DNA from 2 places in the Streptomyces sp. NRRL F-5650 genome. Region 2 is predicted to be linked to the other one. Evidence: riboswitches for the same ligand, from Rfam matches in the RefSeq annotation. Region 2 holds a riboswitch; the other holds the start of a gene.
What was found. A riboswitch is a leader RNA that binds a small molecule or an ion and turns the genes downstream of it on or off. The one in region 2 is predicted to bind thiamine pyrophosphate.

Region 1 (3,884 bases), on a different contig from region 2:
ACCGCATCCTGGCGGAGGAGCAGAGCGCGGGCTGAACCGTTCCGGCACGCACACCCGCAGCGGGGGCGGGGTGCCTCGCCGGGCGCGTCAGCGCTTGCGGCGACGGCCCCGCCCGCTCCGCGCGGGCGCTCCCGCACCGGCTGCCGGCTCCGGGGCCCGCGTCGGCCGGTCAGCCGACACGACCAGGGCGGCGAGGGCGGTGGTGACCGGCACGGAGGCCACCAGACCGATCGAGCCGACCAGCGTACGCACGATCTCCTCAGCGACCAGCTCGCTGTTGGCGACCGTCCCCACCCCGCTCTGCGCGATCGAGAACAGCAGCAGCAGGGGCAGCGCGGCGCCGGCGTAGGCCAGGACGAGCGTGTTCACGACCGAGGCGATGTGGTCGCGGCCGATGCGGATGCCCGCGCGGTACAGGCCGCGCCAGCCCATCGCCGGGTTGGCCTCGTGGAGTTCCCAGACCGCCGAGGTCTGGGTGACCGTCACGTCGTCGAGGACACCGAGCGAACCGATGATGACCCCGGCGAGCAGCAGCCCGCTCATGTCGATGGACGGGTACAGCCCGTGGATGAGGCCGGTGTTGTCGTCCGTGTTGCCGGTGAGTGCGGCCCAGCCGATGAACAGCGACCCGAGCACGCCGATCAGCAGCAACGAGATCAGGGTGCCGAGCACGGCCACGGAGGTTCTGGCCGACAGCCCGTGACACAGGTACAGGGCGATCAGCATGATCGCACTGGACCCGATCACCGCCACGACCAGCGGATTCGAGCCCTGCAGGATCGCGGGCAGAATGAAGAAGTTCAGCAGCAGGAAACTGACCGCCAGCGAGATCAGGGCCATGAGGCCGCGCAGTCGTCCGACGACCACGACGGCGAGGGCGAAGATGCCGGCCAACAGGCCAAGGGGGAGTTGACGGTTGACGTCGGTCACCGAGTACTGCAGGTCCTTGGGCGCGGAGGGCTCGTAGGCGACCACCACCTTCTGTCCCTCGTGCAACTGCCGTGACTGGTCCGGCTGCACGATCTCGTCGAACGTACGGCCCTTGTCGTCCCCCGTGTCGACGCGGACGGTGGCCCGCTTGCATTCGCCCTCGGCCTGCTGCACCGCGGACGACCCCTCGGCGGTGGAGGTGTCGCCGGTCGGGGTGCCGGCCGAGGGATTGGCCGCCTGGCAGCTCAGCGCGACGACCTTGGTGACCGTGGCCTCCTGTGTCTGCCGGTCGAAGCCGACACCCGTGCGCTCGTGGGGCGGCGCACCGCCCGGCCACAGGACCGCGAGCCCGACCAACACGGCTGCGGCGAAGGGGATCAGGACCGCGGCGATGACCTTCCGCAGGTGCCGGGAGACGGGCGCCGCGGGCCCGTGGCTGTGCGCGTGCGAGTGCCCGTGCCCGCCCCCCGCGTCCCGTCCGCCGCCCTCCGGGGTGTGCCCGTGGTCAGCCTCCGGTCTGCCGCCGAGCGTGCCGTGAGGGACGACGGGGACAGGGCCGGTCGCACGGCCGTCGTCCTCTTCGGCGCCCGGTCCGCGGCCGGGCCGGTGCGGCGGGAAGGGGGGATGCTGCGGTGTGGTCACCGCCCGATCATCGCAAGAACGGGAGGGGCCCTCTGGTCACCGCGCCCGAATGGGCGCTAGCGTGGTGGCACCTTTGTACACGCGGGAGCTCGGAGCACCGGGCTGAGAGGGCGCTGACCTCCGTTCCAGCGATGTTTCACGGGAAACGTCTCCGAAGGCGAGTGACGTATCCCACGAAGTGCCGTGAGACGGAAGCCGCTGCGTCGACCGCCGAACCTGTTACCGGGTAATGCCGGCGTAGGGAGTAGGTCTCATGACCATCAAGGACGCACGCACGCCTGCCTCCGCACAGGACTCCGCGCAGAATTCCGCCTCGGCGGATGCCGCGGGGACCAGTGAAGCCACGGAGGCCGGGAAGTCCATCGGCTGGCACAAGGCGTACGTCGAGGGCTCGCGCCCCGATGTGCGGGTGCCGGTCCGTCAGGTGCACCTCACCAACGGGCAGTCGGTCACGTTGTACGACACCTCGGGCCCGTACACCGATCCACTCGTCGACACCGATGTCCGCAGGGGCCTGGCGCCGCTGCGGGAGAACTGGATCATCGCGCGCGGCGACACCGAGGAGTACGCGGGCCGTCCCGTCCGCCCCGAGGACGACGGCATCAAGCACACCTCGCCCCGCGGCGGCCTGCGGAACCTCGACGCCGTCTTCCCCGGCCGCCCGCGGCAGCCGCGCCGGGGCCGCGACGGCACCGCGGTGACGCAGCTCGCGTACGCGCGGCGCGGCGAGATCACCCCGGAGATGGAGTACGTGGCCGTCCGGGAGAACGTCTCGCCGGAGGTGGTCCGCGAGGAGATCGCGGCAGGGCGGGCCGTGCTGCCCGCCAACGTCAACCACCCGGAGATCGAGCCGATGATCATCGGCAAGCGGTTTCTGGTGAAGGTCAACGCCAACATCGGCAACTCGGCGGTGACGTCCTCCATCGAGGAGGAGGTCGACAAGATGACCTGGGCGACCCGGTGGGGCGCCGACACGGTCATGGACCTGTCCACCGGCCGCAACATCCACACCACACGCGAGTGGGTCCTGCGCAACTCCCCTGTACCGATCGGCACCGTGCCGCTTTACCAGGCCCTGGAGAAGGTCGACGGCCGGGCCGAGGAACTGTCCTGGGAGATCTACAAGGACACCGTGATCGAGCAGGCCGAGCAGGGCGTGGACTACATGACGGTACACGCGGGCGTACGCCTGCCGTACGTACCGCTGACCGCCAACCGCAAGACCGGCATCGTCTCGCGCGGCGGCTCGATCATGGCGGCCTGGTGCCTGGCGCACCACAAGGAGTCCTTCCTGTACGAGAACTTCGAGGAGCTCTGCAAGATTCTCGCCGCCTACGACGTCACGTACTCCCTCGGCGACGGCCTGCGTCCCGGGTCGATCGCGGACGCCAACGACGAGGCGCAGTTCGCCGAGTTGCGCACGCTCGGGGAACTCAACCGGATCGCCAAGCGTTTCAACGTACAGACCATGATCGAGGGCCCGGGACATGTCCCGATGCACAAGATCAAGGAGAACATCGACCTTCAGCAGGAGATCTGTGATGAAGCTCCGTTCTATACGCTCGGCCCGCTGACGACGGACGTCGCGCCGGCGTACGACCACATCACCTCCGGCATCGGTGCCGCGATGATCGCCTGGTGGGGCACGGCCATGCTCTGCTACGTCACGCCCAAGGAACACCTGGGGCTGCCCAACCGTGACGACGTCAAGACCGGCGTCATCACCTACAAGATCGCCGCCCATGCCGCCGACCTCGCCAAGGGCCACCCCGGTGCGCAGGAGTGGGACGACGCGCTGTCGGACGCCCGGTTCGAGTTCCGGTGGGAGGACCAGTTCAATCTGTCCCTCGACCCGGACACCGCGCGGGAGTTCCACGACGAGACACTGCCGGCCGAGCCCGCCAAGACGGCCCACTTCTGCTCCATGTGCGGGCCCAAGTTCTGTTCGATGAAGATCTCGCAGGACATCCGCCGGGAGCACGGCAGCAGCAGGGGCGAGATCGAGGAGGGCATGGCTCAGAAGTCGAAGGAGTTCGCGGCGGCGGGCAACCGCGTCTACCTGCCGATCGCGGACTGAGCGCAGCGGTGCGGGGAGGGGACAGGTCTGGGGGGCCGGCCCTCTCCCCGGCCGGGGTTGCCGCTCGGCAGACTGGACGCATGACAGCCACCTCACTGAGCAAGGGTGCCAACGTCGCCGTCGACTTCCCCGCGGTGCGCGTCGAACTGGTGTGGGCGGACGGGCCGGGCGTCCCGGAGGTCGATGCCTCGGCGTTGCTGCTCACCTCGTCCGGACGGGTGCGGGACGACGGCGA
Region 2 (3,884 bases):
ACCAGCCGCAGGGCCGTCTCGCGCCGCCGTACCGTCCAGGCGTGCACGGCGAGGACGGCGGCGACGGCCGCGAACTGGACCAGCGTCAGCACGGCGGCCGTGGACAGGTCGAAGACCTGGGAGGTCTGGCGGTAGATCTCCACCTCGAGGGTGGAGAAGGTGGGCCCGCCGAGGATCTGGACGACGCCGAAGGAGGTGAAGGTGAACAGGAAGACCATCAGCGCGGCGGCGGCCACGGCGGGCACCAGCGCGGGCAGCGTCACCTGCCGCCAGGCCCGCAGCCGGGAGGCGCCGAGCATCCGCGCGGCCTCCTCCTGCCGCGGATCGAGCTGCGCCCAGAGGCCGCCCACGGTGCGCACGACGACGGCGTAGTTGAAGAAGACGTGCGCGAGCAGGATCGCCCACACCGTGGTGTCCAGGCGCAGGCCCCACAGCTCGTCCAGCAGCCCGCCCCGCCCGACCAGCGCCAGGAACGCCGTCCCGACGACGACCGTCGGCAGCACGAACGGCACGGTCACCACGGCCCGCAGCACCTGTTTGCCGGGGAAGTCGAAGCGGGCGAAGACGTAGGCGCCGGGCAGCGCGATCAGCAGCGTGAGGGCGGTGGACGCCAGTGCCTGCCAGGTGGTGAACCACAGGACGTGCCGCACGTCGGACTGCGCGAGCACGTCCCCGAACCGCCCCACCTGCCAGGCCCCGTCGGCCTTCAGGCCGCGCGCGACGATGGCCGCGACGGGGTAGGCGAAGAACACCGCGAAGAACGCGACCGGCACGGCCATCAGACCGAGCCGCGCCGCGCTCCCGCGCACGCTCCCCACCGGCTTGCCCCGGTCGCTCACTTCAGTACGAGCGAGGTCCACGACTTGACCCACTGGTCGCGGTTGCCGGCGATCTTCGCCGGGTCGAGGGTCTGCGGGTCCTTGGCCTGCGGCCCGAACTTCGTGAACACCTCCGGGACCTGCGCGTCCTTCCGCACCGGGTGGACGAACATGTTCAGCGGCATGTCCTCCTGGAAGGTCTTGCTCAGCAGGAAGTCGAGGAGTGCCTTGCCGCCCTCGGGGTTCCTGGCGTTGGCGAGCAGGCCCGCGTACTCGACCTGCCGGAAGCAGGTCCCGTCGGCGACGCCCGTGGGGGCGGTGTCCGGCTGCGGGTCGGCGTAGACGACCTCGGCGGGCGGGGAGGAGGCGTAGGAGACGACCAGCGGGCGGTCGCCTCCCGCCTTCCTGCCGCCGGCCGAGCCGGAGAACTCCTCGTTGTACGCCTGCTCCCAGCCGTCGACGACCTTGACGCCGTTCGCCTTGAGCTTCTTCCAGTAGCCCTCCCAGCCGTCGTCCCCGTACCGGGCGGCGGTGCCGAGCAGGAAGCCGAGGCCCGGCGAGGAACTGCCCGCGTTCTCGGTGACGAGCAGGTCCTTGTAGGCGGGCTTGGCCAGGTCGTCGAAGGACTTCGGCGGTGCGAGCCGGTGCTTGTCGAAGTAGGCCCTGTCGTAGTTGACGCAGATGTCGCCGGTGTCGACGGGCGTGACCCGGTGCTTGTCCCGGTCGGCCCGGTACTCGGGCGGGACCCGGTCGGAGCCCTTCGCCTCGTACGGCTGGAACAGGCCGTTGTCCAGGGCGCGGGACAGCAGGGTGTTGTCGACGCCGAAGAAGACGTCGCCCTGCGGGTTGTCCTTGGTGAGGATCGCCTTGTTGACGGCCTGCCCGGCGTCGCCGTCCTCCAGGACCTTGACCTTGTACCCCGACTTCTTCTCGAAGGCCGCGATGACGTCCTTGGAGGCGGCCCACGAGTCGTGGCTGACCAGCGTCACCGTCTTGGAGCCGCCGGCGCCGCTGCCGCCCCCGTCGTCGGACGACGATCCGCAGGCGGCCAGCGTGCCGACCATGCCGAGCCCGACGGCCAGGACACTGACCTGCTTGGTGATGCCCTTCTTGGTGATGCTCACTGAATTCCTCCTGGGTGACCAGGAGAAGACGCGGCCCCGCCCGGGACCCCTGGCGAGGATCCCGGGCAGGGCGCAACAGCTCGAGTGGTGACCGATCTCCCTACCCAGAATGACCTGGGCCAGGTTCAGAGGGTCTGCGGCCGGTGCCGCACTCTCAGCGCTGTGGCGCTCCCCTGTCGGAATATGAAGATGTGACTGCGAATGACGTTGTACGGCGTTGACGTACTTCCGTCGGTCAGGTTACCGCTCGCTCGCGGCGAGCTGACCACACGCCCCGTCGATCTCCTGGCCACGGGTGTCCCGGATCGTCACCGGCACACCGTGCGCCGCGATCGCCTCCACGAACGCCTTCTCGTCCTCGGGCCGCGACGCGGTCCACTTGGAGCCGGGCGTGGGGTTGAGCGGGATCAGGTTGACGTGCACGGGCCTGCCCTTGAGCAGCCGCCCGAGCCGGTCGCCGCGCCAGGCCTGGTCGTTGATGTCGCGGATCAGGGCGTACTCGATGGACAGCCGCCGCCCGGACTTCGCCGCGTACTCGAACCCGGCGTCCAGCACCTCGCGCACCTTCCACCGCGTGTTGACGGGGACGAGGGTGTCGCGCAGCTCGTCGTCGGGAGCGTGCAGGGAGATGGCGAGGCGGCACTTGAAGCCCTCGTCGGCGAAGCGGTGGATCGCCGGGACGAGGCCGACCGTGGAGACGGTGATCCCGCGCTGGGAGAGCCCCAGTCCGTCGGGCTCGGGATCGGTGAGCCGGCGGACGGCGCCCACGACCCGGTTGTAGTTGGCGAGGGGCTCGCCCATGCCCATGAACACGATGTTGCTGAGCCGGGCGGGACCTCCCGGGACCTCGCCGTCCCTGAGCGCCCGCATGCCGTCCACGATCTGGTGCACGATCTCGGCGGTCGACAGGTTCCGGTCGAGTCCGGCCTGGCCGGTGGCGCAGAAGGGGCAGTTCATGCCGCAGCCCGCCTGGGAGCTGATGCACATCGTGACCCGGTCCGGGTAGCGCATGAGCACCGACTCGACGAGGGTCCCGTCGAACAGCTTCCACAGCGTCTTGCGCGTGGTCCCCTCGTCGGTCGACAGGTGCCGCACGACCGTCATCAGCTCGGGCAGCAGCGCCTCGCGCAAGCCCTCGCGCGAGCCGGCGGGGATGTCGGTCCACTGCTCGGGGTCGTGCGCGTACCGCGCGAAGTAGTGCTGCGAGAGCTGCTTCGCACGGAACGGCTTCTCACCGATCGCGGCGACAGCCTCCTTGCGCTCGGCGGGCGTGAGATCGGCGAGGTGCCGCGGCGGCCGCTTCGCTCCGCGGGGTGCGGCGAAGGTCAGCTCACCGGGGGCTGGACGGGCCACGGTCGGACAACTCCTCAGGACGGCGGGCCTGTGGCAACCCCCCGCGTCGGCGGGGACAACGGCAGGGCCGTGCCGGAGCCAGGAGACCTCACTGGAAGACCCCCGCCTCGGCGGGGACACACGGAAGGGCCCGCGGCCAAAAGCCGCAGGCCCTTCCCAGACTACCTGATCGCTGTCAACCCGACCCGACGAAGATCACCAGCAGCAGCCACACCACCGGCGCCGTCGGCAGCAGCGAGTCCAGCCGGTCCATGATGCCGCCGTGCCCCGGCAGGAGGGTGCCCATGTCCTTGATGCCGAGGTCGCGCTTGATCATGGACTCGCCGAGGTCGCCCAGCGTGGCGCTGACGGCGACCGCGAGGCCGAGCAGCAGGCCCTGCCACCAGGTGCCGTCGTCGATCAGGAACTGCGTGCACAGTGCGCCCGCCGCCATCGCGAACGCCACCGCCCCGAGCAGGCCCTCGCGGGTCTTGCCCGGGCTGATGCGCGGGGCGAGCTTCTTCTTGCCGAAGCGCCAGCCGACGGCGTACGCCCCGGTGTCGCTGACGACCGTCAGTATCAGGAAGACCAGGACGCGCCAGGCCCCGTC

Region 1: another riboswitch for thiamine pyrophosphate. It lies ahead of thiC (phosphomethylpyrimidine synthase ThiC); the one in region 2 lies ahead of IG88_RS0113670 (thiamine ABC transporter substrate-binding protein).

What each region holds. Positions count from the first base shown of each region.
Region 1 is NZ_JOGV01000012.1:121,106-124,989, forward strand. It holds gene IG88_RS0114655 (SsgA family sporulation/cell division regulator) at 1-35, shown strand, start outside; gene IG88_RS0114660 (YibE/F family protein) at 88-1,572, opposite strand; TPP riboswitch at 1,644-1,833, shown strand; gene thiC (phosphomethylpyrimidine synthase ThiC) at 1,826-3,649, shown strand; gene IG88_RS0114670 (VWA domain-containing protein) at 3,730-3,884, shown strand, end outside.
Region 2 is NZ_JOGV01000011.1:199,749-203,632, reverse strand. It holds gene IG88_RS0113675 (ABC transporter permease) at 1-860, opposite strand, end outside; gene IG88_RS0113670 (thiamine ABC transporter substrate-binding protein) at 836-1,882, opposite strand; TPP riboswitch at 2,022-2,127, opposite strand; gene rlmN (23S rRNA (adenine(2503)-C(2))-methyltransferase RlmN) at 2,183-3,295, opposite strand; gene IG88_RS0113655 (phosphatidate cytidylyltransferase) at 3,471-3,884, opposite strand, start outside.